Regions from separate parts of the Micromonospora humida genome, predicted to be linked through region 1. Evidence: riboswitches for the same ligand, from Rfam matches in the RefSeq annotation. Region 1 holds a riboswitch; each other region holds the start of a gene.
What was found. Region 1 has a riboswitch for cyclic di-AMP ahead of JQX11_RS33435 (C40 family peptidase). Riboswitches for the same ligand answer to the same signal wherever they lie in the genome.
Positions count from the first base shown of each region.

Region 1 (7,632 bases):
TCACCGTCACGCCCAGGGCCAGCCGCCCGCCCGGCCGGCAGCCCTCCGGCGGGTCGCCCGCCGCCTGCTCACCCTGGTCGCGGCGGTCGCCGTCGGTGCCGGGATGCTCGCGGTGCCGGCCCACGCCGCGCCGTCGCCCGAGGAGATCGAGGCGGCTCTCGACAAGCAGTGGGAGCAGCTCGAACCCACCATCGAGGACTACAACAAGGTCCGGGCCCAGCTCAAGGTCAACCGCAAGAAGTCGGCCGACCTCCAGAAGAAGATCGAGCCGCTGGCCCTGCAGAGCGAACTCGCCCTGGGCCGGGTCGGTGACCTCGCCTCCCGCTACTACAAGTCCGGCCCCTCGCAGGAGCTGAGCGCGCTGCTCACCACCACCAAGCCGGGCACCCTCGCCACGCAGCTGACCATCCTGGACCGGCTCGCCGCCGAGCAGCGCCGGGAGGTCGAGGCCGTGCTCGTGGTCCGCCGCAAGTACGACGCCGAGAAGCAGAAGCTCGACACCCTGATCGCCGCCGAGGTGAAGCAGGAGAAGGAGCTCGCGGCCAAGAAGACCCAGATCAACACCGAGATCAAGCGGTTGCAGGCGGCGATGCCGAAGACCACGGTGAAGGTGAACGGCTGCCCCACGATCAACGGCGTGGTCAGCTCCGCCGCCCGGACCGCGATCGCGACCGCCTGCGCGCAGGTCGGTGACCCGTACGTCTGGGGCGCCACCGGGCCGAACTCGTTCGACTGCTCCGGGCTCACCCAGTTCGCGTACAAGGCGGCAGGCATCTCGCTGACCCACTTCACCGGTGCGCAGTGGAACGAGGGCAAGGCCATCCCGCGCTCCGAGGCCCGCCCCGGAGACCTGGTGTTCTTCTTCAGCGACCTGCACCACGTCGGGCTCTACCTGGGCAACGACATGATGGTGCACGCGCCCCGGACCGGTAAGCCGGTCCAGGTGACCAGCATCAACTACATGCCGGTGGCCGGCTTCCGCCGCCCCTGACCAGCACATACGTCAACCCCCGGCCCGATGGGCCGGGGGTTGCGTGTTTTCCGGTCACGGAGTGTGCCGGCCCGGCGGGTTGCGGATCGATAACGAGCGTCTCTACTCTGGTCAATCGTCGGTCGGCACCAGGTCCGCCCCGCCCGGGGTGGCGTCGACCGGCACCGCCGAGTCGCCTCCGGGCGAGCCGGGGACCCAGGTACGCCGGGGTGAATCCGCGACCACCGCGGTAGGGCGCTCCCTTCCCGCCCGAACCCGTCAGCTAACCCGGTAGGCGGTCGAGGAAGAAGGAGCCCGGAGCCCGGTGGCACACCATGCCCCGCGGCCACCGTCGCACCGGACGACCCAGGTCGCCCGGAACACGACGGTGCCGCGCCCACGCTGGTCCCGCTTCACCACCACCCTCGCCACCCTGGCCGCCGCCGCGGTCGTACTGACAGGTGGCCCCACGGCAGCGCACGCCGACCCCTCGGTCGCCGAGATCGAGCGACAGATCGACCAGGACTGGAACAAGCTCGAACCGCTCATCGAACAGCACAACGCCACCCGCATCGACCTCGCCGCCAAGCGCCGGCAGGCCGACGCGCTCGGCAAGCGGATCGCCCCCCTGCAACGCCGCGTCGACCAGGCGATGAACCAGGTCAGCGGCCTCGCCGTGCAGGCGTACAAGGGCGAGAACGTGTCCACCGTCAACGCCCTGCTGGGCAGCCGCAGCCCGAGCCAGGTGGTCGAACAGTTGGGGCTGCTGGACCGGTTCGCCAGCCGCCAGCAGCGCGAGGTGCGGGAGGTCGCCCAGCTCCGCGACGAACTCGCCGCGACCAAGGCACCGCTGGACGAGATGGTCGCCCAGCTCACCCGTACCGAAGCACAGCTCGCGGCCCGCAAGAAGCAGATCAACACCGAGATCGACCGGTTGCAGAAGCTGCGGCTGACGGTCTACGGCAACGGCGGCGGCGGCAAGCTGCGCCCGGCCCCCTGCCCCGCCGGCTACCCCGGTGGCCCGGCCGGTACGGCGGTCAAGTTCGCCTGCGCCCAGATCGGCAAGCTGTACGTGTGGGGCGCGGCCGGCCCGAACAACTACGACTGTTCCGGGCTGACCATGGCCGCCTGGGCGAAGGCCGGGGTGTCGTTGCCGCACAACGCCCGGCAGCAGCGCCAGGTCACCGACCGGGTGAGCCGGGCCGACCTGCGCCCCGGCGACCTGGTCTTCTACTACTCCGACCTGCACCACGTCGGGATGTACGTCGGGGACGGCTGGGTCGTGCACGCCTCCCAGGCGGGCAAACCGATCACGATGAAGCGGGTCGACGACGGGCCGGTCAACAGCTACGGCCGACCCGGCTGAGCCACCGTGTCCGGGCCCCGGACCCGGGGCCCGGACACGGCACGCCGCGTCAGCCGATGGGCCAGGTGCGCCAGTTCTGCCAGGAGCGGCTGGGCGTCGGCCCACGCTGGCCCTGGTAGCGCGATCCGTACACCGCGGAGCCGTACGGGTGCTCGGCCGGCGAGGAGAGCCGGAAGATGCAGAGCTGGCCGATCTTCATGCCCGGCCAGAGGGTGATCGGCAGGTTGGCCACGTTCGACAGCTCCAGCGTGACGTGGCCGGAGAAACCCGGGTCGATGAAACCGGCGGTCGAGTGGGTGAGCAGCCCCAGTCGGCCGAGGCTCGACTTGCCCTCCAGCCGGCCGGCGAGCTGGTCGCCGAGCGAGATGACCTCGAGCGTGGAGGCGAGCACGAACTCGCCCGGGTGCAGCACGAACGGTTCGCCCGCCGGCACCTCCACCATCGACGTCAGGTCGTCCTGCTGCATCGCCGGGTCGATGTGGGTGTAGAGGTGGTTGTTGAACACCCGGAACAGCTTGTCGAGGCGCACGTCGATGCTGGAGGGCTGCACCAGACTCGGTTCGAACGGCTCCAGCGCCAGCGCGCCCGCCTTGATCTCGGAGACGAGGTCCCGGTCGGAGAGCAGCATCGGGACACCATATCCAGCGCCCCGGCCGGACCCGCCCACCGGGCCGCCCCACCGGCCGGCGTCGTCGCTGGCTCCGAGGCGTACGTCGGGCCGTTCGACCTGCGTGTCGGACTGATTTTAGAACGTCTGTTCGATAGGATGACCGCATGGCATCCTGGTCCGCATTCGCCGCCGACGAGCCCCGCCTCGCCGACGGGATCCGCCTTCTCCTCCAGCAGTACGGGTCGGGTTTCGGCTACCTGGCCACCGTCCGCGCCGACGGCGGTCCCCGGGTGCACCCGGTCTGCCCGCTGGTCACCGACGGCGGGTTGTTCTGCTTCGTCGTCGACTCGCCCAAGCGGCGTGACCTCGAACGCGACGGCCGCTACGCGCTCCACTCGTTCCCGCCGGAGGAGAGCGACGACGAGGCATACGTCGCCGGTCGCGCCGAGCCGGTGACCGATCCGGCCCGGGTGGCGCTGGTGGCCGAGATCGGTCGGGCCGCGCCCCAGGTCGACTGGCGGCTCTTCGAGTTCAGTGTCGACGTCGCCATGCTCACCCGGCGCGAGCACGGTGCCCCGTTCGGCGGCGACGCCGGGCGTCCCGCCGTGCAGGTCTGGCTCGACCCGGTTCCCGGTCGGCACGGTGTCGCCGGCCTGCCCGACCAGCGACCGTCCCGGCGCGGCCGGCACGGGTTCGACACCCGCCGCACCGCCGCCTGACCCCGGAAACGACGGTGCCGGCCCCGTCCCCAAGGGACGGAGCCGGCACCTGACGCTGTGCCGTGCCAGCCGGGTCAGGCCGACGCGCGGTACGCGCTCCAGGCGTTCACCATGCGGCTCGCCTGCCCAGCGGTGAACTGGTACATGCACGAGTCGTAGGTGTAGTCCATGAAGTTGGTGATCGGGTCCTTGCCGGTCGCGGTGCAGGTGTCCCGACCGGTCGGGCACTGGTAGGCCGGCTCACGCTCGGCCGGGGTGTCCGAGACGCCGTCGCCCGACCCCGAGCAGCCACCCTGGAAGGTGTGGTAGAGGTTCAGCCAGTGGCCGACCTCGTGGGTGCCGGTGTCGCCCAGGTTGTAGTTGGTGGCGGTGCCGTTCGGCAGCGACTCGCCGAGCACCACGACGCCGTCCATCACGTCCAGGGTGCGCTTGGGGAAGGTCGCCCAGCCGAGCAGGTCGTCGCTCAGCTCACCCAGGTACATGTTGAGGGTGTTCTTGCCGCCGGTGCGCAGCGAGGTCTTCATCGCCCGCTCGGCCGAGGAGCCCTGCACGATCGGGTACCACGAGGCGTTGGTGACCCGGTTGATCTTCTGGAGCTGGAAGGTGAAACCCGTGGCGGCCCCACCGGTCGCACCGCTGTACGCCTGGTTGAGCACGCTGATCTGCGAGTTGATCATCGAGTCGGGGATGTTGCCCCCGGCCCGGGTGCTGTCCCGCTGGATGACGTGCACGACGACCGGGACGTTGATCCCGGCCAGCGCCACCGTCGTGCCCTCGGTCGATCCGGTGCGGTAGCTGGACTTCGACCGCAGCTTCGCGTTGCGCAGGGCGGCGGCGAACTCCGCCTCCCGATCCTGGACCTGCTTGGTGGTCAGCTCGTTCGGGTCGTGCCGCTTGTGGGCGGCCTTGCTGCCGCCACGGACGCGGGCGTCGGAGTGGACGTCAGCGTGGGCGTCGGCCGGCTCCGCACAGGACGTGTTGTCGGGAGCTGCGGAGTACGCGGAAGCCGCAGGTACGACGCCCACCGCAGCGGTGCTCAACAGCAGCGCGAAGGTCGTCGACGCGACACCGGCGGCACGCCGGGTCAGCAGGTTGGGACGCAGTCCCATGGGCCCACCTCTTTCTGGCGGCGCGACAGGGGGTATGTCGCACCGAGGTCGTGAACGTGGGGGTGACGTTACAACTGATCGACACGTTTGAGAACGTCCCCAAACCGCTTGTGTGAAACATCTGACCGTTTCTTTTGCACCCTTCGTGTTCTGATGGTCACGACCGGTGTCGACGACGCGCGGGGGTGCCCGGGTGCGCGGGTGTGGTCACCTCAGGTACAGTGGTGCCGCTTGCGGGTGTAGTTCAATGGCAGAACATCAGCTTCCCAAGCTGACAGTGCGGGTTCGATTCCCGTCACCCGCTCCATCACGAAGGCCCTGACCAGGATGCGAATCCGAGTCAGGGCCTTCGATGTTTAGCGGCCAACCAGGGCGCACCGTGCCGATGGCAGGCGATTACGGGCCGGTCGGCGGTGGTGGCGACGGCCCCTGTTCGGCGGGGCCGGTAGCCACTTTCGTCTGCTGGCTCTGCGGTTCGCCACTCACCCCACCGGGGTCTCTGGCTGCCGACACGGCGATCCCGTGAAGGCCGCGCGTGATGATCCGCCAGGGCAGCAGCACATCTCCCCAGCTCCTGATGTCGAATGCCTCGATGACCTTCGGGGCTTGCCGAACGAGCACCTCTCCGTTGGGCAGTCGGGCGATCGCGTAGCAGAAGGTGAGCCAGGCGACGAACGAAAGGAAGATGATCCCGGCGAGTAGGAGCAAAAGCACGCCAAAGGCGTGGATCGTCTCCGAGTTCAAGGCGTTGATCCTTTACGTAGCTGTACTGACGAGCGGGCATGCGGGACGCAGGGGCAGGTGCCCGGCGTACCGCGTGCGACCCTGAGGTCGCGGCTACGTCTCCCTTCGCTCCTCTGGCCCTTTTTCGTCAGCGCTACGTGGCGCCGATATCGAGCGCCCTCGCTTCAGGCCCGGTGGTCGGGCACTGACGAGGGAACCCCATATCGAGTCACGTTTCGCTCACTGAATGATGACATGCCCGACCGACCTTCACCAGGGCTCGTGATCCGGCGGAGCGGTATCGCACCCCCACACCGCACCGGAACTGAACACCTGCGTGAAGTGGCTCCGGCCGGCGAGTTGTCAGGGCTGACGCTACCCAGGCGGTGACCCCGGCGGCCTGAAGCCGTCGGGGCCAGTATTGCGGGGGGAGCGGACACACACGTGCGGGTCCTTTAGACCTGATGACGTGAACGATTCACACCGACGGCCGAAGCGGTGTCGACGTCAGCAGAGCACGTCGTTCGTCGCCTGCCATCCGCCGGGCCACCTGTCACGCCCCACTCACCGTGCCTGATTCGTTGACGACATCAGCTCGAAAGGACGCGCCAGGACCACCCGACCCGCGCACTCCCGGGCCGACCCGGACGACAGCCTGGGGCGGAAACCTCGACACTTCCCCGTCGAGGATCATGTGGGGTGCCATCGACCCTGCTCCGAGGAGGTCGCCGTGCCGGCGAAGCTGACCCGGGACGAGGCCGTAGCCCTCGTCGAGCGGATCATGCGGCTCGACTATGCCGACGACGGCGAGCTGAACGACTGGCTGGACAGACTCGAACGCGACCTCGTCTGTCCGGACGTCTCCGATCTGATCTTCACGACCACCCCGGAGTTGACGGCCACCGAGGTCGTCGACCGCGCGCTGGCCTACCGGCCGATCGCGATGCAGGCGGTCCCGTGGTCGGAGACCGAGGAGCAGACCCGACCTGCCTGACCCACGTGCGCGCGGGCACCCGGCGCGGGAAGGGCGGGGGCGGGGCGGGACGTACGCTGGCGATCATGCGGATTGGCATCGTGATCCTTCCCGACCAGCGCTGGCTGGAGGCGCGTCGGCGCTGGCAGCAGGTGGACGAGTGGGGCTTCGACCACGCCTGGACGTACGACCACCTGGGTTGGCGGGACCTGGTCGACGGTCCCTGGTTCGACTCGATGTCGACGCTCACCGCCGCCGCCATGGTCACCGAACGGGTCCGGCTGGGCACCCTGGTCGCCTCGCCCAACTTCCGGCATCCGGCGGCGTTCGCCCGGCAGGTCACCACCCTCGACGACATCTCCGCTGGGCGGCTGCTGCTGGGCCTCGGCGCGGGTGGCATCGGCTTCGACTCGGCGGTGCTGGGCGGGGAGACGCTGCCGCCCCGGCCGAGGGTGGACCGTTTCGGCGAGTTCACCGAACTGCTGGACCTGATCCTGCGGGAGGACGGCACCACCTGGCGGGGAGACTGGTTCAGCGCGGTGGACGCCCGCAACAACCCGGGCTGCGTGCAACAACCCCGGGTGCCGTTCGTGATGGCCGCCAACGGTCCCCGGTCGATGCGGTTGGCCGTCCGGTTCGGTCAGGGCTGGGTCACCACCGGAACCGGTGAGGAGGAGCTGACGGCCTGGTGGGACGGGGTGGCGACGCTCTGCGCCCGGATGGACCGTACCCTCGGCGAGGTCGGCCGCGACCCGGCGGGCCTGCCCCGCTACCTCTCCCTGGACTCGGCACCGGTCTTCTCACTGCGCAGCGCCGACTTCTTCGCCGAGCAGGTGGCGCGGGCGGCGGCGCTCGGCTTCACCGACGTGATCACCCACTGGCCCCGGGCCAGCAGCTGGTACGCGGGCGACGAGGCGGTCCTGGCCGACGTCGCCACCCGGCTGCTGCCGGAGCTGCGGACGGCCTGACCGGGGTGCCGTCCCCGGGGGCTGTTCAGGTGCCGAGGTCGCCGGTGGGCGTCCCGCCGTCGCCGGCCGAGACCAGCCGGAACCGGATACAGACGATCTCGGTGTCGTCGGTGACCGGGGTGCCGACCCGCGCCCAGTAGCCGGCGTGCCCCGCCCGCCAGTCCTCGATGGACCGGTCCCCCTCCCCCTCGGAG
Region 1 is NZ_JAFEUC010000006.1:372,960-380,591, forward strand. It holds gene JQX11_RS15125 (C40 family peptidase) at 1-991, shown strand, start outside; cyclic di-AMP (ydaO/yuaA leader) riboswitch at 1,147-1,283, shown strand; gene JQX11_RS33435 (C40 family peptidase) at 1,296-2,336, shown strand; gene dcd (dCTP deaminase) at 2,386-2,964, opposite strand; gene JQX11_RS15140 (pyridoxamine 5'-phosphate oxidase family protein) at 3,111-3,665, shown strand; gene JQX11_RS15145 (zinc metalloprotease) at 3,740-4,774, opposite strand; tRNA gene JQX11_RS15150 (tRNA-Gly) at 5,008-5,081, shown strand; gene JQX11_RS15155 (hypothetical protein) at 5,171-5,518, opposite strand; gene JQX11_RS15160 (bacteriocin immunity protein) at 6,228-6,491, shown strand; gene JQX11_RS15165 (LLM class flavin-dependent oxidoreductase) at 6,557-7,438, shown strand; gene JQX11_RS15170 (ASCH domain-containing protein) at 7,464-7,632, opposite strand, start outside.

Region 2 (7,632 bases), on a different contig from region 1:
TCGCACCCTCGTGGTGGGCGATCATCAGGCTGAGGAAGAGCCGGTCGAAGTCCCGACCGGTCGCCCCCTCCAACCGGGCCAGGTCGGCGTCGGACATCATCCCCGGCATGCCGTGGTCCATCCCCGGCAGGTGACCGCCGGCCGGACTGTCGGACGGGACGGGCCGGCCCCAGGCGGTGAGCCAGCCGGTCAGGGTGGCGATCTCCGGGGCCTGGGCGGCGCGGATCCGTTCGGCCAACCGGGTGACCTCCGGATCGGCGGCCCGGCTCCCGGCCAGCTCCGACATCCGTACCGCCTGCCGGTGGTGCGGGATCATCATCTGGGCGAACATCACGTCAGCCGGGGCGACCCCGGCGGACGCGGAGGCGGCCGGGGCGGCACCCACGGCCGGGCGGCCGTGGCCGCCAGTGGAGTGGTCGCCGCCGCAGGCGGACAGAGCGACGACGGTGCTGAGCGCGACGCCGGCCAGGATGGCACGGCACGCGCGACGACGAGGGGACACGGGCAGACCTTTCGGTACGACGGAGACGGACGCGGGACGCGGCGGAGCCACGTCGGGGCGTCCTATCTGCGCAGTACCGACACCGAGGCGAGGCGGAGCCCGAGCGGACGGGGTGGCGGGGCGCGCGGCTCCCGGGGCCGCGACGGCGGACGGGACACCCCGGCCGGCCTGGACCGCACCGCGAAGAGCAGCACCAGCACCGTCACGGTGAGCGCCCCGAGCACCGCCAGGCAGACGCTCCACACCGTCGCGGGTGGGCCGGGTGGGCCGGCGGGCAGCGCCACCGCGCACCCGTCCCCGCACCCCCGCAGGACCGGGTCCGCCACCGCGACGCCCCACCCCGGACCGACCGGGACACCCCACACCTCAGGGGTCAGGTGCATCAGGTCCGCCGCCGGCACGGGGACGGACGACCTGTCGGCGGCGGGCCGGTGCGGGTCGTCGGTCGACGTGCCGTGGCCGGTGGGGTGGCCGCCGCCCGGGTGCGCGTCGTGGCCGAGGGTGTGCATCGCGGAGAGCCCCAGCAGCGTGCCGACGAGCAGGAGCAGCCGCAGCCACCGCCCGGTCGTCGTCGCCGTACCCGCCCGCCGCACGGCTCCACGCTAGCCGTCCGGGCCGCCCGGCGGGCCGGTACGGGTGGGTCGGCGCGCGTCGGGGCCCGGCCCGTCGAGGCCCGGCACGGGGTGGCTGCCGGGACCGGCCGGTGCCGGCCCGCCGCCTCGACCTACCGTGGGCAGGGCGAACCGGGCGGGCCGGGGTGGTGGCTACCATCGTCCGACGATGACCCGCCGTCCGTGGTGAACCGGCTGGCCGGCTGACACGTATCCCGTCCCGGATCGTTGGGAGAACTCGCACATATGGGCGCCGACCACACCCGTCCCGCTCCGTCCACCCCGCCGCGGGTGCGACGGCTCCTCGTCATGACGGTGGTGCCGCTCATCGTGGTCACGGTGATCGCCACGCTGGTGCTCTGGCCCGGTGCGACCCCGAAGATCGACCAGGGTGAGCAGGTGCCCCGCCACCACGGCACGGTGACCCGGGTGGTGACCGAACCGTGCCCGCCCGCGCCGCAGACCCCCGACGGCCCCCCCGGGGTGGCCGACGGGCCGTGCGGGACGGTGACGGTCGCCGTCGAGCAGGGGCCGGACGCGGGCCGTGAGGTGCAGACGCCGGTGCCGTCCGGGCCGGGAGCGCCGACGGTGGCGGTCGGCGACGAGGTGGTGCTCGTCGCGTTGGCCGACCCGAGCGATCCGTCGGCGAGCAGCTACCACATCGCCGAGCACCAGCGGGGCATGCCGCTGCTCTGGCTGGTCGCCCTGTTCGCGGCGGCGATCGTGGCGTTCGGCCGGCTGCGCGGACTGGCCGCCCTGGCCGGCCTCGGGGCCAGCTTCGCCATCCTGTTGACCTTCGTGGTGCCGGGCATCTCCGCCGGGGGCGCGCCGCTGCCGATCGCGGTCACCGGCGCCGCGTTGATCATGTTCGTGGTGCTGTACCTGACCCACGGGATCACCGCGCAGACCTCGGTGGCGGTGCTGGGCACGTTGGGCAGCCTGGTGCTGACCGGCGTGCTGGGCACGCTGGCCACCGCCGCCACCCACCTGACCGGGTACGGCAGCGAGGAGGCCACCACGCTGTCGATGTACCAGCGTGACGTGGACCTGCACGGCCTGCTGCTGGCCGGGATCATCATCGGGTCGCTCGGCGTGCTCGACGACGTCACGGTCACCCAGGCGGCCACCGTCACCGAGCTGGCGCACGCCAACCCGGGGCTGTCCCGGTTGCAGCTCTACCGGGCGGCGACCCGGGTCGGCCGGGCGCACATCGCGTCCACGGTCAACACGATCGTGCTGGCGTACGCGGGCGCGTCACTGCCGTTGCTGCTCCTGCTCACCGCCGACAGCCGCCCGGTGAGCCAGATCCTCACCAGCGAGTTCCTGGCCCAGGAGATCGTCCGCAGCGCGGTGGCGACCCTCGGCCTGGTGGCGGCGGTGCCGCTGACCACCGGGTTGGCCGCGCTGGTCGTGACCGCCGGGCGGGGACCGGCCGACACCGGTACGGCCGGGCCGCCGCCCACCCCACGTCCCGCCCCCGACCGTGCCGAGGCGCTGGAGGCGTTGAGCGCGCCCCGGCACGGCGAACCGTCCACCCCGGCCCCCGCACGGTGGCCAGACCCGGAAGGGAGCACGGACACCGCATGGTGACACTGCGCTGCGTGACCGGAGGCGAGGTCGCGCCTGTCGGTCGCGTCACTGATTACCCCTCGCTATCGGGAAAATACTCATTTGGTCGGGTTGCGGGCGTAGATCCCCGGTACGACTCTCGGGTAACCTCGCTGCCGGTCACCGCCGAAGGCGCCCACCGGCGCCAGCGGTGCCACCGCCCAATCGCCGTACGGCGAGCCGGGGAACCGAGCACCTGGGGTGAATCCGCGCCAGCGGTAGGGGCCACTTCCGTCCCGAACCCGTCAGCTAACCCGGTCGGCGGTCGACGGAAGGGAAAACTGTGACGGCACCCCTACGCCGCTGGTTGACGCCGGCAGTGGCCGTACTCGCCGCCCTGGCGATCGTCGCCGGACCGGCCGCCGCCCCCGCGACGGCCGCGCCCAACGCGCCCACCCCCTCGGGGCACGAGGAGGACGACGAGCCGAAGCTGCTCACCGACGTCATCGAGGCCACCAACCGGGAGTACTCGGCGGCGAAGACCCGGCTGGAGAAGTCCAAGAAGCGCCAGCTCGAATACGCCATCGAGGTGGAGAAGGCGGAGCAGGAGCTGGCGGCGCTGGCCCCGCAGGTCACCGAGATCGCCGCCCAGTCGTACCGGACGGGTCGGGTCGGCGCGGTCGCCGCGCTGCTGGAGAGCGACGCGCCGGACGCCTTCGTCCGCCGGGCCGCCGCCCTGGACGAGCTGAACATGGTCAACGCCGGCAAGCTGGCCGAGGTCAACAAGGTCAAGACCCGGGCCGAGCAGGCCAAGCTCGCCGTCGACGCCGAGGTCCGGGAGCAGCAGAAGCAGGCCAACCTGATGGCCAAGAAGAAGACCGAGGCCGACAAGGCACTGGCCCTGGTCGGCGGCCGGGGCTTCACCGGCGGCCTGGTCGACGCGACGTCCCCGGTGGCCCGCGTCGCCCCCGGCCAGACCGCCAACGGCGACTGGCGCGGGGAGTCGTGCAGCGAGAACGACCCGACCACGTCCGGCTGTATCACCCCGCGCACGCTGCACATGTACAAGGAGGTCAAGCGGGCCGGGTTCAACCGGTTCGTCGGCTGCTACCGCCCCGGCGGGCCGTGGGAGCACCCCAAGGGCAGGGCGTGCGACTGGTCGTTGCAGAACAGCGGGTTCAGCCCGTGGCACAACAACGACACCCGGATGTACGGCAACAACCTCGCCGCGTTCCTGATCCGCAACTCGGACCGTCTGGGCATCTACTACGTGATCTGGAACCGGCAGATCTGGTTCCCGGCCAACGGCTGGAGTTCGTACTCGGGGCCGTCCAACCACACCGACCACGTCCACGTGTCACTGCTGTAGCGACCGTGATCGACACCGTGGCGGCGATGGTGCGGTGTCCGGGCTCCCGGATACCGCACCATCGGCCCCGAAGGGTTGATCGAGGTGCATGACGAAGGCCGCCCGGCTGAGCCGGGCGGCCTTCGTCATGACCGGGTGCGGGTCAGGAGGCGACGGGTGCCGGCGCGGCACCGGCCGACACGGCCGGTGCGGGCACCGCGGCGGCGGGCTCGGGGGCCGGGGCGGGCCCGGGGGGCACAGCTGCGGGCTCGGACGCCGCGGCGGTGGGCTCCGACAGCTCGGGGGCGGGGGCGACCTGGTGGACCTCGCCGGCGGCGAGTCGGTAGGACATGCCGACCACCGCGCACCGGCCGGCGGCCACCTCGGCGGCGATCACCGGCGAGTTGCCGAGCAGCACCTCGACGGTCTGCGCGATGTGGATGTCGACGATCCCGTCGATGTCGTGCACCCCCTGCTGGGCCGCGCGGCGCAAGCTCGGCCCGACGGCGGCGACCACCGAGTAGAGGTGCCCCGGGGGCTGGGTGCCGGTGCGGGCCGTGTCCCGGGCCGCCTGCACCGCACCGCAGGAGTCGTGCCCGAGGACCACCACCAGCGGGGTGCCGAGCACCGTGACCGCGTACTCGACGCTGCCGAGCACCTCGGGCCCGGCGGTGTGGCCGGCGGTCCGGACCACGAACAGGTCGCCGAGACCCCGGTCGAAGATGATCTCGGCGGCGAGCCGGGAGTCGGAGCAGCCGACGATGACGGCGAAGGGATGCTGACCGTCGGCGACGGCGGTGCGGTGCCCGGCGTCCTGGTTGGGATGACGGGGCACACCGGCGACGAACCGCCGGTTGCCGGCCTGCAACTCGGCCAACGCCTGGGTCGGAGTGATCGGGGCCATTGCCTCACCTCGGTCCGGAATCGCACCTGGTCACGCCGGCCGGCGGCGACGACGGCCGTGTCCCCACGGTCACACGCAGCTAAAGGTACGTCAAGATTTCGTGATACACGTTTCAGGCATCGGTCGGCGCGGTGTCGACGGCGTGTCGGACCCGGGGCGCGCACCGGATCGGCGGGCGACCCCGGGCCCGACCCGTCGGGGCGGCCGACGACGGGTCTCCCAGGTACGGGCCATACCATGACCGGCATGGCGACAGGCGGCACGGGGAGCACCCGGAACTGGACGTTCCTCACCAACCATGGCCATGTGCTGCTCGCCATCGCCCGCAACCCCACCGCCCGCCTCCGCGACGTCGCCGACGAGGTCGGGGTGACCGAACGGGCCGCCCAGGCGATCGTCGCCGACCTGGAGGCCGGCGGCTACCTGCGGCGTACCCGGGTCGGCCGGCGCAACGAGTACACGCTCAACCCGAGCGGCCATTTCCGGCACCCCGCCGAGGCCGACCGCCAGGTCGGCGCCCTGCTCGCCCTCTTCAGCCCCGACCCGGCCGACGCCGGGTCCTGAGCCGCCGGACCGGCACACGGCGACGGCCCGCCCCGGCGGGGACGGGCCGTCGCGGATGGAGGGTCAGCAGAAGCTGCCGGCTCCGCCGCCACCGTCCTGCCGGGTGGTGCGGAAGTCGCACAGGTCGTAGCCGTTGGCGGTGAGCACCGCCTTCGCCGCCGCCGTCTGCGCCCCGGTCAGCGCCGGCTCCCGGGAGAGGACGAAGCCGGTGCTGCGGTCCGGGTCGCCGACGACCGCCCACCGGTAGTCGGGATCGAGCCCGATCACCACGTAGTTCGGCCCACCCAGGTAGATCCACCTACCGCCGAGCTTGAGGAAGGAGACGGTCAACGCCGAGTCGGCCGGCGGGTTCTCGCTGCGGGCCCGCCCGGTGACCGCGCTGGTGGTGCCCACGATGGTGCGGCAGGTGTTGCGGACCCCGATGGTGCCGTCGGGCTGGACGTCGTACCGCGCCGTCACGTTCTTGTAGCACTGGATCTCGAAGATGGCCGGGATGGCGGCGACCTGGTACCAGTCGCCCGCGTAGCGCTCGACGTCGACGTCGGCCACCGGGGTGAGCGGTCCGGTGTCGACGGCGGTCGGCGCGGCCTGCGCGGGTGCGGCGGTGGCCAGCACCGCCGCCGCGGCGACCGCGACGGCCGCGACGACCTGACGACGTACTCCCATGGTGTCTCCTCCGGTCTGTCGGTCCGGCGCGACGCAGCGTCACGCCGTCGGCGGAATTGCCCGGACCCACCGGCCGGAAACTGTCGGCATTCTCATTCTCGTCGATGCATCCAGGCGCAGGTCAATGGCCGTATCCCTGGTGGGAGCGGTCCGTCCACACGGCACACCGTGGCCCGACTCACTCCTGCGGTCGGGTCACCGCCGCTGCGCGTACGGCCGGTCGGGGATAGGTTGGACGGGTGATCCGCGTAGCCCCCACCCAGCCGGTCTGGGTGTCGAGGCTGCGCGACCTGACCCGGCTGGCGGTCACCGCGCTGGTGCTCGCCGCCGGCCTCGGCGGGTTCCTCGCCGTCACCGGCGGCCCGGTCGCCGTCACCGCCCGACCCTCCGTGGTGACCTCGCGGGTGGCGACACTGCCCGCCGACGCCCGGCCGACCGGCGATCGGGCCGACGCCCGACCCGGTGACGGGCGGCCCGACGACGGGTCGCTGCGACCCCAGCCGCCGACGCCCGCCGTCGAGAACGCCGCCCGGCCCGTCGCGCCGGCCGCCGGGGCGACGCCGGACCCGGTCCGGGACGCCACCGGCCGCCGCGGCCCGCCCCGGAGCTGAGCCGCGCGGCACCTGCGCCGCCCGGCCGGCCACGACCGGGCCCTGCCGACCACGGCCCCGGGTGCCCGGCCGGCCCGACCGCGGTCCGGTCCGGCAGATCCGGTCCACCCGATCCGGTCCACCCGTCGCAGGACGCGCCGCCCAGCTTCCGCCCGCTGCCGGGCCCCCGTCCGTCCACGTCGTTGTCCACCGTGAGGTGTTGGTGATGCAGACCGTCTTCTCCGCCGTCCTGCCCGATGTTCCCGCCGCTGCCGCGATCTGGCTGATCCTGCTCGCCCTCGCCGCCGTCGCCGTCGCGGCCCTGGTGGTCCGGCCCGGCCGGCTCCGGCTGGCGGCGGCCGGCCGGTTCCGCGACGCCGCCCTGCCCGACGACCCGGAACGGGCCGAGCAGGACCGGGAGCACACCCGGTACGCCGAGGAGGTCGCCGTGGCGGCCGAGCGGGCCGGCACCACGGCGAGCCGGCTGCGGGCCGAGTGGCTCGCCACCCAGGACGAGGTCGAGTCGGCCTGGACCGCCCTGGAGGCGGCCGAGGCGCACCTGCGCCGGCTCGCCGCCGCCGCGGTCATGCCCCTGCCGCACACCGGCCAGACCCCCGCCGAGTACGCCGACCGGGAACGCTGGCTGCACCGGGCCGCCGAGGAGGCGCACCGGCGCGGTGAGCTGTCGGACGAACAGCTCGCCGACGCCCTCGCCCACCGGGCCGGCTGGGACCCGCGCCGGCACCCGGTGGAGCAGGAACTCGTGCTGCGCCGTGCGACCCGGGACCACCTGGCGGCCCGGCACCGGGCGGCGGTCGCCCGGGAGCAGGCGGCCTGGCGGGCCGCCGACCTGGCCGGCGCGGCGGCCCGCAGCCTGCGCGACGAGGCGTTCGCCGCGC
Region 2 is NZ_JAFEUC010000007.1:317,089-324,720, reverse strand. It holds gene JQX11_RS16900 (DUF305 domain-containing protein) at 1-502, opposite strand, end outside; gene JQX11_RS16895 (hypothetical protein) at 565-1,095, opposite strand; gene JQX11_RS16890 (YibE/F family protein) at 1,360-2,703, shown strand; cyclic di-AMP (ydaO/yuaA leader) riboswitch at 2,870-3,001, shown strand; gene JQX11_RS16885 (coiled-coil domain-containing protein) at 3,005-4,030, shown strand; gene JQX11_RS16880 (carbonic anhydrase) at 4,173-4,913, opposite strand; gene JQX11_RS16875 (helix-turn-helix transcriptional regulator) at 5,151-5,477, shown strand; gene JQX11_RS16870 (lipocalin family protein) at 5,541-6,143, opposite strand; gene JQX11_RS16865 (hypothetical protein) at 6,383-6,754, shown strand; gene JQX11_RS16860 (hypothetical protein) at 6,960-7,632, shown strand, end outside.
Region 2: linked by a shared signal. The riboswitch ahead of JQX11_RS16885 (coiled-coil domain-containing protein) and the one ahead of JQX11_RS33435 (C40 family peptidase) in region 1 are both predicted to bind cyclic di-AMP.

Region 3 (7,632 bases), on a different contig from region 1:
GCGGCCACCCCGCCCGCTGTTGCGCGCCCTGGCCCCAAGCATCAGGTGGATGCTGTTCGGCGACCGCTGCTCCGGCGCCGACATCCGGCTGGTCACCTCGGCGGTGGCCCGCGCCTCGCTGCGCTCGATCGGTGGTTTCCGCGCCTCGATCGGCGCCCAGCACCGGCTGGCGACGCTCGCGGCGTTGGCGCACCTGCCGGCGGCGGCGCTGGTCGGGGACCGGGACCGGCTGACCCCGCCGCCGTGTGCGGAATCGATCGCGGCGGCGCTGCCGGCCACCGAGCTGACCGTCTGCCCCGGTGCCGGGCACATGCTGATGATGGAGCGCCCGGACGAGGTGAACGCCGCCGTCGCCGGGGTGCTCGACCGGGTGCTGTCCGCCGCCGGGGCTACGCCACCGGGGCCCCGTCGTCCTGCCGACGCCCCGGCCGGCCGGGCGTCCGCCGGCGTCCCGGGCGACCCGGCGTCCGCCGGGCGGACGACGCGCTGAGCCGACCCGCCGTCGCCCCGCGCGGCCGCGCCCCGGCGGGTCGGCCCGCGCGTGGGGGCGGACGACCTCCACCCCGGGCAGGCGGCGCGGTGGTGGTGGAGGTCGCGGTACGGGTATCGGCCCGCCGGGGGGTGGGCGGCTGCCCGTACCCTCATTCCGCCTGGCGTGCACCCGCGCCCGGCGTCGCCGTCGCACAGGAGCCGGTACGTTGACCGACCAGACCACCCTGGAGCAGGAGATCGCCGCCGAGCAACGGCATCTCGACCGGGTGTACGCCCGGCTCGCCGAACTGCGCCGCTCGGCCGCCCGCGCCGAGCGGGACGGCTACCGGATGGCCGGGGTCGGCACCTTCGGTGCGCTGGTGGAGCGGGACGCGATGGTCTTCCACGCCGCCCAGCGCCGGCACCTGTTGGACGCCGAGCACGAGGGGCTGGTCTTCGGCCGGCTGGACCTGCGCGACCGGCAGGTGCTGCACGTCGGGCGGCTCGGGGTGCGCGGTGACGACGCCGAGACGCTGGTGGTCGACTGGCGGGCCCCGGCCGCCGCCGCCTTCTACCGGGCCACCCCGGCGGAGCCGCTGGGGGTGGTGCGGCGGCGCACGATCAGCTCGTCGGACGAGAAGGTCACCCGGATCGAGGACGACCTGCTCGACCCGGAGGCCGCCCCGCCGGACATGCCGGTGGTCGGTGACGGGGCCCTGCTGGCGACCCTGTCCCGGGCGACCGGCCGGGGGATGCGGGACATCATCGCCACCATCCAGCGGGAGCAGGACGAGGCGATCCGGTCCCCCGGCTCGGGGGTCACCATCGTCTCCGGCGGGCCGGGCACCGGGAAGACGGCGGTGGCCCTGCACCGGGCGGCGTACCTGCTCTATGCAGACCGCAGCCGGTACGCCGGCGGCGGCATCCTGGTGGTCGGCCCGTCGACGGTGTTCGTGGAGTACATCGCCTCGGTGCTGCCGTCGCTGGGCGAGGAGACCGCCACCCTGCACTCGCTGGGGTCGCTGTTCCCCGGCCTGTCGGCGACCCGCACGGACGGGCCCGAGGTGGCGGCGGTGAAGGGTTCGCTGCGGATGCGGCGGGTGCTGGAGCGGGCGGCCCGGGACGCGGTGCCGGATGGCCCGCAGGAGTTGCGGCTGCTCTACCGGGGTGCGCTGCTGCGGCTGGAACGGCGCGAACTGGACGGCATCCGGGACCGGGCGCTACACCGGGGGGCCCGCCGCAACGAGGTCCGCCGGGTCGGCTTCGACGGGGTGCTCGCCGCGTTGTACGCGCAGGCCCGGCGGTCGGCCGTCGCCGGCCTGCCCGAGCAGCCCGCCTTCGAGGACGAGATCATCGAGCGGCCGGAGTTCCGGGAGTTCCTCAAGGCGTGGTGGCCCCGGCTGCATCCCCGGCACGTGCTGGGCTGGTTGGCCCGGCCGGAGCGGCTGCACCGGTACGCGGCCGGCGTCCTGTCCCGGGCGGAGGTCGGGTTGCTGGTGCAGGCGTACCGGTCGCTGGACACCGAGGGGTTGACGGTGGCCGACATCGCCCTCCTCGACGAGCTGGACGCGCTGCTGGGCCAGCCGGTCCGTCCGAAGAAGGCCCGGCGGGACCCGTTCCAGCTCGCCGGTGGCGTCCGGGAGCTGAGCACCTTCGGGGAGCGGCAGCGTGCCGCGCGGGCGGCGGCCCGGGAGCGGCCGGAGGACTACCGGGACTACGCGCACGTGGTGGTCGACGAGTCGCAGGACGTCTCGCCGATGCAGTGGCGGATGATCGGCCGGCGCGGTCGGCTCGCCTCCTGGACGGTGGTGGGTGATCCGGCGCAGACCGCCTGGACGGGTGACCAGGCGGAGCTGGACCGGGCCCGGGACCAGGCGCTGGGCCGGCGGCGGCGGCACCGGTTCACGCTCTCCACCAACTACCGCAACTCGGCGGAGATCTTCGCGGTGGCGGCGGCGGAGATCCGCCGGCTCTACCCGGACCTGGAGTTGCCGAGCGCGGTGCGCTCCACCGGGGTGGATCCGGTGGCGCTGCACGTGCCGGCGGCGGAGCTGGCCCGGACGACGGCCGACGCGGTGGACACGCTGCTGGCCGAGGTGGCGGGGACGGTCGGCGTGATCACCCCGGTGCCCCGTCGCGACGAGGTCGCCGGCTGGTTGGGCGACCGGGGTGGGGCGCGCCTGCAGGTGGTGACCAGCCTCCAGGCCAAGGGCATGGAGTACGACGGGGTGGTGCTGGTCTGCCCCGGCGAGATCCGGGCCGATCCGGGCTCGGGGGTGCGGACGCTCTACGTGGCGTTGTCCCGGGCGACCCAGCGCCTCACCACCGTCGAGCCGACCGGCTGACCGACCGGCACCCGGCCCACCTGGCCGGACGTCCGACCATCACTTGCATACATAGCGATGTGAGCATAGATTGGAGCGGGTCCGCAGCGGCGACGGAGGGTGTGGACGTGGGCGCAGGTCATGACCACAGCGCGACGGTGAGCAACGCCGCGCACCGGCACCGGGGTCGACTCTGGGCGGCGTTCGGGCTGCTCGCCGTGCTCATGGTGGTCGAGGCGGTGGCCGCCTTCGGCACCGGCTCGCTGGCCCTGCTCTCCGACGCGGGGCACATGTTCACCGACGTGCTCGGCATCGGGATGGCGCTGGCCGCGATCACCGCCACCCGGCGGGCCGCCCGGGACCCGCAGCGCACCTTCGGCCTCTACCGGCTGGAGGTGCTCGCCGCCCTGGCCAACGCCGTCCTGCTCAGCGGGGTCGCGGTCTACGTGCTGATCGAGGCGGTCCGCCGGTTCGGCGAGCCACCCGAGGTGCTGGCCGGCCCGATGCTGGTGGTGGCGGTGCTCGGCCTGCTCGCCAACATCGTCGCGTTCGGCCTGCTGCGGGAGGGCGCCAAGGAGAGCATCAACCTGCGCGGGGCGTACCTGGAGGTGCTCGGCGACCTGCTCGGTTCGGTCGGGGTGATCGTGGCGGCGCTGCTGATCGCCGGCACCGGCTGGTGGTGGGCCGACCCACTGGTCGCCGTGGCGATCGGCGTGTTCATCCTGCCCCGCACCTGGCGGCTCGGCCGGGCGGCGGTGCGCATCCTGGTCCAGGCCGCCCCGGAGCACCTGCCGGTGACCGCCGTGCACGACCGGCTGACCGCCGTGCCCGGTGTCGCCGAGGTGCACGACCTGCACGTCTGGACGCTCACCTCCGGCATGGACGTCGCCTCGGCCCACCTCACCCTGGCCGGTGACGCCGAGGTCGGCGCGGTGCTGGCGGCCGCCCGGGGCGCCCTGCGGGAGGACTTCCACATCGAGCACGCCACCCTCCAGGTCGAGCCCGGGGCGAGCCCCGGCGCATGCGGCCCCGCCCACTGGTGACCCCGCCCCGGGCCGGACGGTCAGCCCCGCCGGGTACTCCCGCACAGAGATCGCGGAAATTTGCGTCGTTTGAACCTTTTGAGGGTATTCACTCTCGTACCCTCAGTCACGAGGTAGGCAGGCGTCACTCGCGTACCGGTAGGCTCGGCCCCGGTCTCCGCCAGGCAGAGGCCGCCGCCTAATCGCCCGCCCGGGCGAACCGGGGAACCACGTTCCTGGGGTGCATCCGCGTCAGCGGTAGGGATCTTCCGTCCCGAACCCGTCAGCTAACCCGGTCGGCGGCTGACGGAAGGACATCCGCATGCACGTACGCACCACCACGCGGCTGCTGGCCGCAGTCGTCACGGCGTTGGCCCTGGGCGTGTCGGCCGCACCGTTCACCCCGGCCGCCGCCGCGCCTGCCACCCGGCTCGCCGCCCCCGGCGACGACGACGAGGGCGGCACCCCGGCGCTGCGCGACCAGCTCGACGCCGCCAGCAAGGGCTGGCTGGAGGCCAAGGCCGCCCTGGAGCGCTCCACCAAGCGCCAGCAGGAACTCGACGGACAGCTCAAGACCATCGAGGGGCAGCTGGTCACGCAGACCGCCAAGGTCGGCGAGATCGCCGGCGCGGCCTACCGCACCGGCCGGCTCGGGCCGATGTCCGCCCTGCTCAACAGCAACACCCCGAGCGGTTTCCTGGACCGCGCGGCGGCGCTGGAGACGGTCGCCACCCGGGAGGACCAGGAACTGCGCACGATGATCGAGACCCGGGACCAGGCCACCCGGACCCGGGCGGCGGTCACCCGGGAGATCACCGAACAGCGCAAGCAGGTCGCCACCATGGGCAAGCGCAAGGAGCAGGCCGAGCGGGCGCTGGCGGTGGCCGCCGCCGACAAGCCGGCCCCCACCTCCCGCGACTCCGGCAGCTCGGACGGCACGTCCACCAGCAACGCCAAGGGCGCACCCCGCAACTCCGACGGCTCCTGGCCGTCCGAGTCGTGCAGCGTCAACGACCCGACGCCGGCCAACGGCTGTATCACCCCGCGTACGCTCAACGCCCTGAACCAGGCCAAGGCGGCCGGTTTCACCAGGTACGTCTCCTGCTACCGGCCCAGCGGCTCCGGCGAGCACCCCAAGGGCCGGGCGTGCGACTTCGCCGCCCAGAAGGGCGGCTTCGGCGGGGTGGCCAGTGGCGGCGACCGGACGTACGGCAACAACCTCGCCGCGTACTTCATCCGCAACGCCGACCGGCTCGGTGTGCTCTACGTGATCTGGTTCAAGCGGATCTGGCTGCCGAGCAGCGGGTGGAAGGCGTACAGCGGGGGCAACGGGGACCCGTCCAGCGACCACACCAACCACGTGCACCTGTCGATGATCTGATCCCGGCGCGGTGGCCCGTCCGCTCAGGGCGGGCCACCGCGGCGCGACCGTCCGGGCGGGTGTCGGCGGTCGTCAGCCGGCGGGGGGTGGGTCGCCGGCCCGGCTGTCCAGGACCGCGCCGAGGCGGCTGGCCAACCCCAGGTGGGCGGCGCGGGCCTGCCGGAAGGCGTAGCCGAACAGCGGGGCCGGCGCGGCGAGGGTGATCTCCACGTCGATCCGCAGCAGGTCACCCTCCATCCGCAGCCGGGTGTGGTTGCGTACGGTGGTGCCGGGCTGCTGGCGGGCCACTGTCACGATCTCGTCGTCGCCGGCCAGCAGCACGTCGGCCTGGTAGGTGACGGGGAACCGCAGCGGCCCCAGCTCCAGCCGGTCGGTGATCGCGTAGCTGGCCAGGGCACCCGGCCGGGCGGGCAGCCGGCGCACCCGGACGATCAGGGGATGCAGCTCCTCCTGCCGGGACAGGTCGCTCAGCAGCGCCATCGCGTCCGCCGGTGAGCAGCGCGCCTGCACCGTGTAGCTGAAGCTCTCCCGCCGGACCACCGGGCCTCCTGACCGTCGTCGGTCGCACGATCGTGCCGTACCGGAGACGGACTGGCAACGTCCCTGGTCAGTGGCGTCGACGCCGACCGGTGGCCCGGTCAGGCGCCGGGCAGGACCTCCGGGGTGGCGGCACCGGCGAAGTACGGCTCCGGGGCACCGAAGAGCCCGAGCAGGCCGGTGACCCAGAGCTGTCGGTGCACGAACCGGCTCGGCTCGGTGACGATCAGTTTGACGCCGCTGACCTCGGCGGTCTGGAAGCCGGCGACCATGGCGCTGATCCCGACGGAGTCGATGAAGGTGACGAGTCGCATGTTCAGCTCGATCCGCGCGGGCCGACCCTTGGCCAGCACCTCGGCGATCGCCTCACGTACCTCGTAGGCGGTGTCGACGTCGATCTCACCACGGGGGGCGATCTCGATGACACCGGCCGGCAGGACCGACTTCACGATCGACAGGCTCACGCGAGCACCTCCACTCGCCCGTCCCCGGGCGCCTCATCAGTACGCGGGCCGCGACCGAGAGTATTCCTCCGATGGCCTCGGTCGCCACCCCTCGGGATGAGCAATTCGCGGATCCGGACGGACCGGACCGTCCCTCTCCGCACCGTTGCTGGTCCTGTTCTCCTCAGACGAACGGCCCAGCTCGGCCGTTCCAACCGTCCCAGAGTAGCGGCCCCGGTCCACCGACACCCGGACGCGGTGCGCCGGGCGAGCCCCGCCGGCTCCCCGACGCGGCCCGCCGACTCCCCCGGTGCAGGTTGTGCGGGGTGCCTACCGTGGGCGAGAGATGGGTCACCACGATCGAGGAGACGGATCGATGCTCAGGAGACTGCTCGGGCTGGCCGGGGTCGGCGCACTACTCGCTCTCGTCCTGGCCTGCGGCTTCGGCGGCGGGGACGACGACGATGACGACGACGGGGACGATTTCGCCCGCGCCACCACCGTGGTCTCGGTGCGCTGAGCGGTGACGGTCACCCGTACGCACGGGTTTGCGACCCGGCCGGGCGGGGCACTGCTCGGACACCGGCCGGGTGACCGGTCGGTGCGAGGACCGCTGCGGCGCGGAGACGACCTCCGAAGTGGCCGCAGACTTCGGCATTCGAGGAGGTAACACGATGATCGGCAGCAACCTTCTGGAGCGCCGCAGCAAGCCCGAGCGGATCGCCGACCAGGCCTGGCACCACCTGCTCTCGGCGGTGGACTCCGCCGGTGACAGCGTCCGGGACGCCGCCCGGTCGGTCCGGGACTCGGGGCTGGCCGACGCCGGTGACCTGGTCGGCTCGACCGCCGACGAGGCCCGCCGTCGGGCGACGCTCGCCTTCGACGCGCTCGCCGGCCGGCGGCCGGCCCTGCCCTGGACCCTGCTGATCGGCGCGGCGCTGGTCGGCGCGGCGATCGGCTGGGCCGCCGGCACCGCCGCGCGGGCCGCCGGCAGCCGGGGTGACCGGGCCGTCGACGACATCGAGTTCGTCGACGTGGACCGGCCGAACTCCCCCGTCGGGCTGGACGACTGACCGCTCCACGGCACGCACAGGCCCCGGTCACGCTTCTCGGCGTCGACCGGGGCCTGCGCCGTCTTCGATCCGCCCCCGCTGGGGCGATGTTGCGGTAAAGACCCGGGGTGGATGCCGCGACTTCGCCACCACTGAGTCGACCACTCTCAGCCCGGACATGCCGCCGGCTCCGCTTCCCGGTCGGGGAGCGGAGCCGGCAGGTGTCGGATAGTTGATAGTTGTCAGCGGCTGGTGCAGGTCACCGCCGGAACCGCATTGGCGCCTGTCACGTTGGCGGTGAAGCCGATGCTGGTGCTCGCGCCACCCCCGAGCGCACCGTTCCACCCGGCGTCGCGCACCGAGACGTTCGCCCCGGTCTGGGTGAAGGTGCCGCCCCAGAGC
Region 3 is NZ_JAFEUC010000009.1:192,928-200,559, reverse strand. It holds gene JQX11_RS19550 (alpha/beta fold hydrolase) at 1-490, shown strand, start outside; gene JQX11_RS19545 (HelD family protein) at 699-2,816, shown strand; gene JQX11_RS19540 (cation diffusion facilitator family transporter) at 2,924-3,838, shown strand; cyclic di-AMP (ydaO/yuaA leader) riboswitch at 4,004-4,135, shown strand; gene JQX11_RS19535 (coiled-coil domain-containing protein) at 4,140-5,198, shown strand; gene JQX11_RS19530 (SRPBCC family protein) at 5,271-5,738, opposite strand; gene JQX11_RS19525 (STAS domain-containing protein) at 5,837-6,199, opposite strand; gene JQX11_RS19520 (hypothetical protein) at 6,555-6,698, shown strand; gene JQX11_RS19515 (hypothetical protein) at 6,853-7,251, shown strand; gene JQX11_RS19510 (cellulose-binding domain-containing protein) at 7,473-7,632, opposite strand, start outside.
Region 3: linked by a shared signal. The riboswitch ahead of JQX11_RS19535 (coiled-coil domain-containing protein) and the one ahead of JQX11_RS33435 (C40 family peptidase) in region 1 are both predicted to bind cyclic di-AMP.

Region 4 (7,632 bases), on a different contig from region 1:
GGCCGCCCCGGAGATCGACGAGATCATCGTGCTGATGGCCACCGGGCACGTCGCCGAGGCGCAGCAGATCGTCGACAAGGCCGGCTTCCGCAAGGTCAGCAAGGTCATCGAAGGCGGCGACACCCGTAACGCCACCACCCGGATCGCCCTGGACGCGGTCGGTGACGGTGACGTCAACATCCTCTTCCACGACGCGGTCCGCCCGCTGGTCAGCGCCCGGATCGTCCGCGAGTGCGTGAACGCGCTGTGGAGCTACACCGCCGTCGACGTGGCCATCCCCTCGGCCGACACGATCATCCAGGTCGACGAGGACGAGTGCATCACCGACATCCCGGTCCGGTCCCGGCTGCGCCGGGGGCAGACCCCGCAGGCGTTCCGCTCGGGCACCATCCGCGAGGCGTACCGGCGGGCCGAGGGCGACCCGGACTTCGCCGCCACCGACGACTGCGGCGTGGTGCTGCGCTACCTGCCCGGCACCCCGATCAAGGTGATCGACGGGTCGGACGAGAACATCAAGGTCACCCACCCGGTCGACGTGCACCTCGCCGACAAGCTGTTCCAGCTCGCCGCCGCCCAGGCCCCCCGGCTGTCGCACCGCAGCTACACCGAGGAGCTGGCCGGCCGGACGATCGTCATCTTCGGCGGCAGCTACGGCATCGGGCACGACCTGGCCGAGCTGGCCCGGGGGTACGGCGCGCAGGTCTTCCCGTTCAGCCGCTCCAGCACCGGCACCCACGTCGAGCAGACCGGCGACGTCGAGGCCGCGCTGAAGACCGCGTTCGAGGCCACCGGCCGGATCGACCACGTGGTGGTCACCGCCGGCATCCTGGAGAAGGGCGCGCTGGCCGAGATGGACGAGGAGACCATGGACCGGGTGCTCCAGGTCAACTTCGTCGGGCCGGTGATCGCCGCCCGGCAGTCCCTGCCGTACCTGCAGCAGACCAAGGGTCAGCTGCTGCTCTACACGTCCAGCTCGTACACCCGGGGCCGGGCCCAGTACGCGCTCTACTCGTCGACGAAGGCGGCGCTGGTCAACCTGACCCAGGCGTTGTCCGACGAGTGGGCCGAGTACGGCGTCCGGGTCAACTGCATCAACCCGGAGCGCACCGCCACCCCGATGCGCACCAAGGCGTTCGGTGAGGAGCCGGAGCACACCCTGCTGGCCGCCGAGACGGTCGCCCAGTCCTCGCTCGACGTGCTGATCTCCGACCTCACCGGCCAGGTGATCGACGTCCGCCGGGCCCCCGGGGAGACGGCCCCGGTGCCGGCCCAGCCGGGCGCGGCCGACCAGGACCGGCTGCCCAGCGGCGTCGACGCCGGCTGACCCGACCCCCGGAGACGTACGACATGCGTGGTGACCTGGTCAGGAAACTGATCGCACGGTGCCTGACCACCGGCCTGGCCGTGCTCGCCTTCCTGGTGGTGGCGCTCACCGGCGCGACCGGCTGGGGGCTGGCCCTGGCGGTGGCCGCGCTCGCCGCCGCCGGCTACGAACGCCGGGTCCGCCCCGACGCCGGCATCGTCGCCGAGACGGTGCTGCTGGCCGCCGGCATCCTGGTCGGCCACGCCCGCCGGCTCGACGACGGGTTCGATCCGGTGCTGGCGCTGACCGCGCTGGTGCTGCTGGGCCTGGTGCTGCTGGTGGGGCCGCTGCGCGACGCCGGCAACCTGGAGATCCGGGCGGCGAACCTGCCGGTGCGGGTGTGGACCCCGCTGGTCGCCGCCCGCCTCGACGGCATCCTGCTGGGGCTGCTCGCGGTGGTGGCGGTGGCCGCCGCGTTCGCCCTGCCCGCCGTGGTCGCGCTGGCCGTCGTGCTGGTGGTCGCGGCCGGCTGCGGCGCGGTCGGCCTGGACCTGGCCCGGCGGCGGTTCCGGCCGTCGGGCGGGGGTGGCCCGGTGACCCGGGCGCTGCGCGCGCACCAGCCGGAGTTCCTGCTCTACTTCTCCGCCCCGCCCGGCTCGGAGTACCAGGTCACCATGTGGCTGCCCTACCTGGAGCGGCTCGGCCGGCCGTTCCTGGTGCTGCTGCGGGAGCCGGAGTTCCTGCCCACGATCGCCGCCGCGACCAGCGCCCCGGTGGTCTACTGCCCCACCCTCAAGGCGATGGACGAGGCGCTGGTGCCCAGCCTGCGGGTGGCGTTCTACGTCAACCACGGGGCGAAGAACAGCCACTGCATCCGGTTCACCCAGCTCACCCACGTGCAGCTGCACCATGGCGACAGCGACAAGGCCCCCAGCGCCAACCCGGTCTCGGCCATCTTCGACAAGATCTTCGTGGCCGGTCCGGCGGCGATCGAACGGTACGCGCGGGCCGGCGTGGAGATCCCCGCCGAGAAGTTCGTCGTGGTCGGCCGCCCGCAGGTCGAAGCCATCGAGGTACGCCGGGAGGCCCGCCCGCTGACCGCCCCGACCGTGCTCTACACCCCTACCTGGACCGGCCACCACGCCGACGCCAACTACTGCTCGCTGCCGGTGGCCGAGCCGCTGCTGCGCCGGCTGCTCGACCGGGGCGCCACGGTGATCCTGCGGGCCCACCCGTACACCGGGCAGAACCCGGCCTCGGCCCGGCAGCTGGCCCGGCTCACCGAGCTGCTCGCCGCCGACCGGACCCGTACCGGCCGGCAGCACCTGTGGGGGGCGGCGGCCAGCCGTGAGCTGAGCCTGACCGACTGCGTCAACCGCTCCGACGCGCTGGTCTCCGACGTCTCCGGGGTCATCTCCGACTATCTCTACTCGGGCAAGCCGTACGCGGTGACCGACCTGGGCGTCGACGGCGACGAGTTCCTGACCCGGTTCCCGCTGGCCCGCTCCGGTTACGTGCTGCGCCGGGACATGGCCAACCTCGACGAGGTGCTGACCGGCCTGCTGGACACCGACCCGTTGGCGGCGGCCCGCTGGGACACCCGCCGCCGTTACCTGGGCGACTTCCCCGCCGACGCGTACGCCGACGGTTTCCTCGACGCCGCCCGTCGGGAGCTGGAGCCGGGCTGGACCCCGCCGGCCCCTCGGAAGCCCGCCCCCCTCTCCCCCCACGCCTGACAGTCGCGGCGGTACCCGCACGTCCGGATCCCCGGCCGTGGACGCCCCGATGGCGGTGCCGCCGGGCAACCGCACGGGACAGCCGGCACACGATGATCGCGGTAGAGTCCGCTGCCTCTGGATGGGTGGCCAACTCCCATCACACCAGCCCATGATGGGAGCGGTTCCTTGCGGTCAAGGCACTGGTCGGCACCGATGGCGGTCCTCATGGTCGCCGCACTCACCCCGTTGTCGGGGGTACCCGCGTCTGCGCGGTCCACCGGGGCAGCCGGCACCGCCGCGGCAGCGGACCGCGTGCTGCGGGTCTACAACAACAACATCGAGAACCTCGTGGTCAACAACTCCGACGGGACGTGCACCCGGATCTCCGGGCCGGATCATCTCACCTCGATGCTGGTGGACGACAATGGCGCGACGGGGACTGCCGGGGTGGCGGCCCCCGACCTGCTCATCGTGCAGCAGGTTCGCGGTACGGGCCAGGCCGAGGCGTACGCCGACCAACTGTCGGCCAAGTTCGGCTACCCGGCCGGCAGCTACAGCGCGATCGTCGTCTGGAGCGACCCGGAGCCGTGGGGCAGCACTCACAAGTGCAGCTCCCAGACGCTCGGTGACCTCAAGAAGAAGCAGACCAATGCCATCATCTGGAACACCAGGACGCTGAGCCTCGCCAGCGGCGACGTCTCCAAGTACTGGAGCGCCGGCTGGTTGAAGCCGGGCACCGCCTACGGCGGCGGCGCCGGGTGCACGCTCTACAAACCGCCGAACAGCGACCCGGACACCACCGACTACTACAAGTGGAAGCGGACCAGCGCCATCGCGGCCCGCTTCACCATCAAGGCAACCGGCACCAGCGTGTTCGCCGCAACCATGCACCTACCGCAGGAGAACCGGCAGAATGCCTGCGCCGGGGACGGGATCACCGGCATCGCCGGCAGCGGCATCAACATCGGGGCGGACGCCACCAGTCTGCTGAACGCCTCGACGATCCGGATCGTCGGCATCGACGCCAACCGGACCGGCATCGCGGCGAGCACGCTGAACGGTTTCGGCATGACCGGCTACGGTTCGGCCGCCACCAGCGGTTCCAGCAAGATCGACTATCTCTTCGTCAAGGGTGCCGTGCGGTCCTCCCCGATCGGCCACACCGTGACCGGCACGAAGTCCAACCACCTGGCCCTGTACGGCTTCATCGACTACTGATCCCGTGACACGCGACGGGCGTCGACCCACATGGATCGACGCCCGTCCCGTGCGGGTTACGGATCAGGCCGAGTAGCCCCGGGTGGCGATCCAGTTCGCCAGGGTGGTCACGCTGACCCAGTAGGCCGGCAGGGACGGGTCGGCCGAGTCGGCAATCCGTACGGTACGGCCGTCGTCCCGGTAGCCCACAGCGGCGACGTAGTGGCCCCCGGGGAAGGAGTGCCAGCCGCCGTCGAGGTCGGTGGCGTCCCCGGCCACGTTCGCGACCACGGCCCGCTGGTCGGTGACCGCCGCGACCACGTCGGCCCGGAGCCGCTCGACCTGCGCGTCGCTCGGGGTGCCGGCGAACATCCGGGTCCGGTACGGGTCGCCCTTGACCACGGCGTTGAGCACCCGGGTGGTGTCCTCGGCCGAGTTGGTGCCCATCTCGGTGGTGCCCAGCTGGGCGGCGAGGTCGTCCTGGCCACGCTCGATGCCGGCCGCGCTGAGCGCGTTGCGCACCGCCGCCGGGCCGCAGTAGTAGTAGGTGGTCTGGGCCTGGTAGTCGTAGCGCAGGACCTTCGACGACGGGGGCTTCGGGGCCGCCTTGCGGGTCAGGTCCGGGTCGGCGGTGGCGCGGACCTTGGCCCGGGTGACGCGCGGCGACGGGGTGGGGCTCGCCGAGGGGGTGGCCGACGGGCTGGTCGGGGCGGGGGTGGCCACCCGGGCCTGGGCGCGGCTGGCGACGTCGTCGAGGCGGGGGGCGGTCTCGGCCACGGCGGTGGCGCGCTGCTGGTCGGTCGGGGCGTCGTCGATCCCGGCGGCCAGGGCGGTGCCACCGGCGGCCAGGACGAGGACCGCCGCCGAGCCGACGACCATCCGGTACGGGCGCTGGGCGCCCAGTCGGCGGAGCTGACGCTTCATGTGGTGCTTCACGGGGTGTTCCTCCACGGGGCGAGGCGGCCAGGCACGCCGGACCGGCACGTGGCGGGTACGCCACGCGCGGATCGGGTGTTCAGCCGCTCGTTCGGCAGGGACCGCCCGACGGGAGCCGGACGGATCGGCGGGTCGCCCGACGGGGTCGGGCGGCGGGGTGGACGGCCGGGTCAGCGCCTCAGGCGCGACGGTCCGGCGGTACCCCGGCACCGAGGTGGAGGGACAACCGAGGGGGTGGGGTCATGCTGCACGAGGATGGAACTCCTTCCGCTGCCGCCGACCGGGTTAGCTGACGGATTCGGGCGGGAAGATCGCCCTACCCCGGGCCGTGGCCCGGAGATTCACCCCAGGTGGTGCATGTGGGTCCCCGGTTCGTGACTCGCACGATTGAGCGGGTCGGTGCGGCGTCGCCTCCTGCGATCGGAAACCGCACCGGACCGCAGCGACACTACTGGCCGCCCTTCCCTCCCGCCAAGCCCCGTGAGCTGCGTAAACATCGTCGAGTCGACGATTTTCCGGGGCAGCCGGGCAGCAAAGGCCAGCCCCGGGGACGAAGCCTCGTCGGAGCCCGGCCGGGCGACAACCGGACGACCCGTCCGCAACCTCCGGTGATCATCAGAGTCGATGTGACCGCCTGTGACCGCCTGTCCGGTTCCCCCGTGCCGTGACGCCCCCCACACCGGCCCAAAATAACAATTCGGCCCCCGAGCTCCGGCCTCCCGGCCAGCGGCGTCCCTGGGCAGGGCGGGCCGGGCCGGGCCGGGCCGGGGCAGGGCGATCCGAGTCTCGTCCGAGGCGGCGGTCCCGGGGTGGTCAGCCGACCCGGGCCGGGTGCCAGCGGGTGGCACGCGTCGGGCGGGTCGCCGCCGACGTCGCGGTGCGGGGCAGCGGGACCCGGCCCGGCCGCACCCGCTGCGTCGCCGCGTACGCCTCGACGGCCAGGGAACGGGCGGCCTCGGCGGCCAACTCGGCGTCCCGCCACGCGACGCGTTCCCGCCAGGCCGCCGCCCGGTACGCCGCACGCCGGTCCTCCCGGACCGCCCGGGCGAGCATCACCTCGTGCTCGACGGGGTGCCGGCGCGGGTCCCAGCCGTCGCGGTGCGCGAAGACGTCCCGCAGCCGCTCCACCGACAACTCGCCCCGCCAGTGCGCCGCCACCGCCTCCTGGTGCAGCCACCGCTCCCGACCCGCGTACTCGGCAGGTGTCCGGGGGGTACGCGGGCTGGGCAGCGCCCCCGCGCCGACGAACCGGCGGGCGGTCGTCTCGGCCTCGTCGTACGCCTGCCACGCCCGGTCCAGGGTGTCCTGGGCGGCCAGCCAGGCGGCCCGGTGCCGGCGGGCGGTCTGCGCGGCCCCGGCGGCGGCGACGGCCACCTCCTCGGCGTAGCGGCGCAGGTCGGCGACCGGGGGCGGGTCGTCCGGCGGCGGCACGACGGGGGTCAGCTCGGTCGCCTGGTCCCGCTCGGGGCGGGCGACCAGGACCGCGAGGCCGGTCAGCGCGAGGACGAGCAGCAGGGACCAGATCGCGGTGGCGGTCGGCACCCCGATCAGGAACTGGGAGAGCACGGTGTTCACGGGTCGACACCTCGCGGGCGGATGTGGCGGATCGGGGCCGTACCGGGGCGGGACCGTTGCGGGCAACGTCCGGCCGGTACGGGGACGAGATCGTGGCTGTGGTGGCGGCGGGCGGGCCCGGTGGGGCGGGGTCAGCCCGCCGGGGGTGCCCGGGGCCCGGCGGCGGCGGGCACCCGACCGGCCGGTGTCGGCAGGGTGGCCGTCGGAAGCTCCCGTGCCGGACCGGCCGGCACGGCGGGTAGGCCGGCGTCGACCCGGTCGGTCGCCACCACGTCGACCCGCTCCGTCCCGCGACCGTCGGCGCGGATGCCGTCACCCCGACCGAACGGGGTGTCGAGGGCCACAGCTGTGGGGAAGGAGTGCGACGCATCGGCCGACAGTGCGCCGGGGACCGGATCGAACAGCGCGGGGCCGGACAGCGCCGGGCCGGCGGCGGCGAACGCGAGTGCGACGGCGAGGCCGGCGAGCAGCCGGGACATCCCGCGCGCGACCCACCACAGGGGACTGGTGAGCGCGACCGGGAACACGTGACCACGCTACCGCCGCGCCGACCGGCCCGCAGCACCGCCGGGCGTGTCGCCGCGCCGAGAACACGGAGGAGCAGGTCACCCGGGTTCTGGGGCGGCAGAGCCGGGGGTGTCCAGGATGGAGGGAAGCTGCGCGGCCGACGCGCCAGGGCAGGAGCCGGGCCACGCCGGCGGGACCGGGGAGAACAGGTCGTGACGGCGGGTCAGTGGGGGTCGCGCGGCCCGGCGTACTCGACGGGACGGCCGTCACGCGGCCCGTCACCGGCTCCCCTCGGCCCCGGCACGACGCCGTCGCCGCAAGCGGAGGCAGCGCCGGGAGCAGCCGGGGTGCCGGCGGTGGCAACGCCAGGACCAGCGGCGGCGGAGGGGGCGGCTG
Region 4 is NZ_JAFEUC010000017.1:115,610-123,241, forward strand. It holds gene JQX11_RS28300 (bifunctional cytidylyltransferase/SDR family oxidoreductase) at 1-1,324, shown strand, start outside; gene JQX11_RS28305 (CDP-glycerol glycerophosphotransferase family protein) at 1,348-3,039, shown strand; gene JQX11_RS28310 (hypothetical protein) at 3,235-4,239, shown strand; gene JQX11_RS28315 (C39 family peptidase) at 4,303-5,154, opposite strand; cyclic di-AMP (ydaO/yuaA leader) riboswitch at 5,414-5,558, opposite strand; gene JQX11_RS28320 (hypothetical protein) at 5,968-6,729, opposite strand; gene JQX11_RS28325 (hypothetical protein) at 6,861-7,256, opposite strand; gene JQX11_RS28330 (acyltransferase family protein) at 7,460-7,632, opposite strand, start outside.
Region 4: linked by a shared signal. The riboswitch ahead of JQX11_RS28315 (C39 family peptidase) and the one ahead of JQX11_RS33435 (C40 family peptidase) in region 1 are both predicted to bind cyclic di-AMP.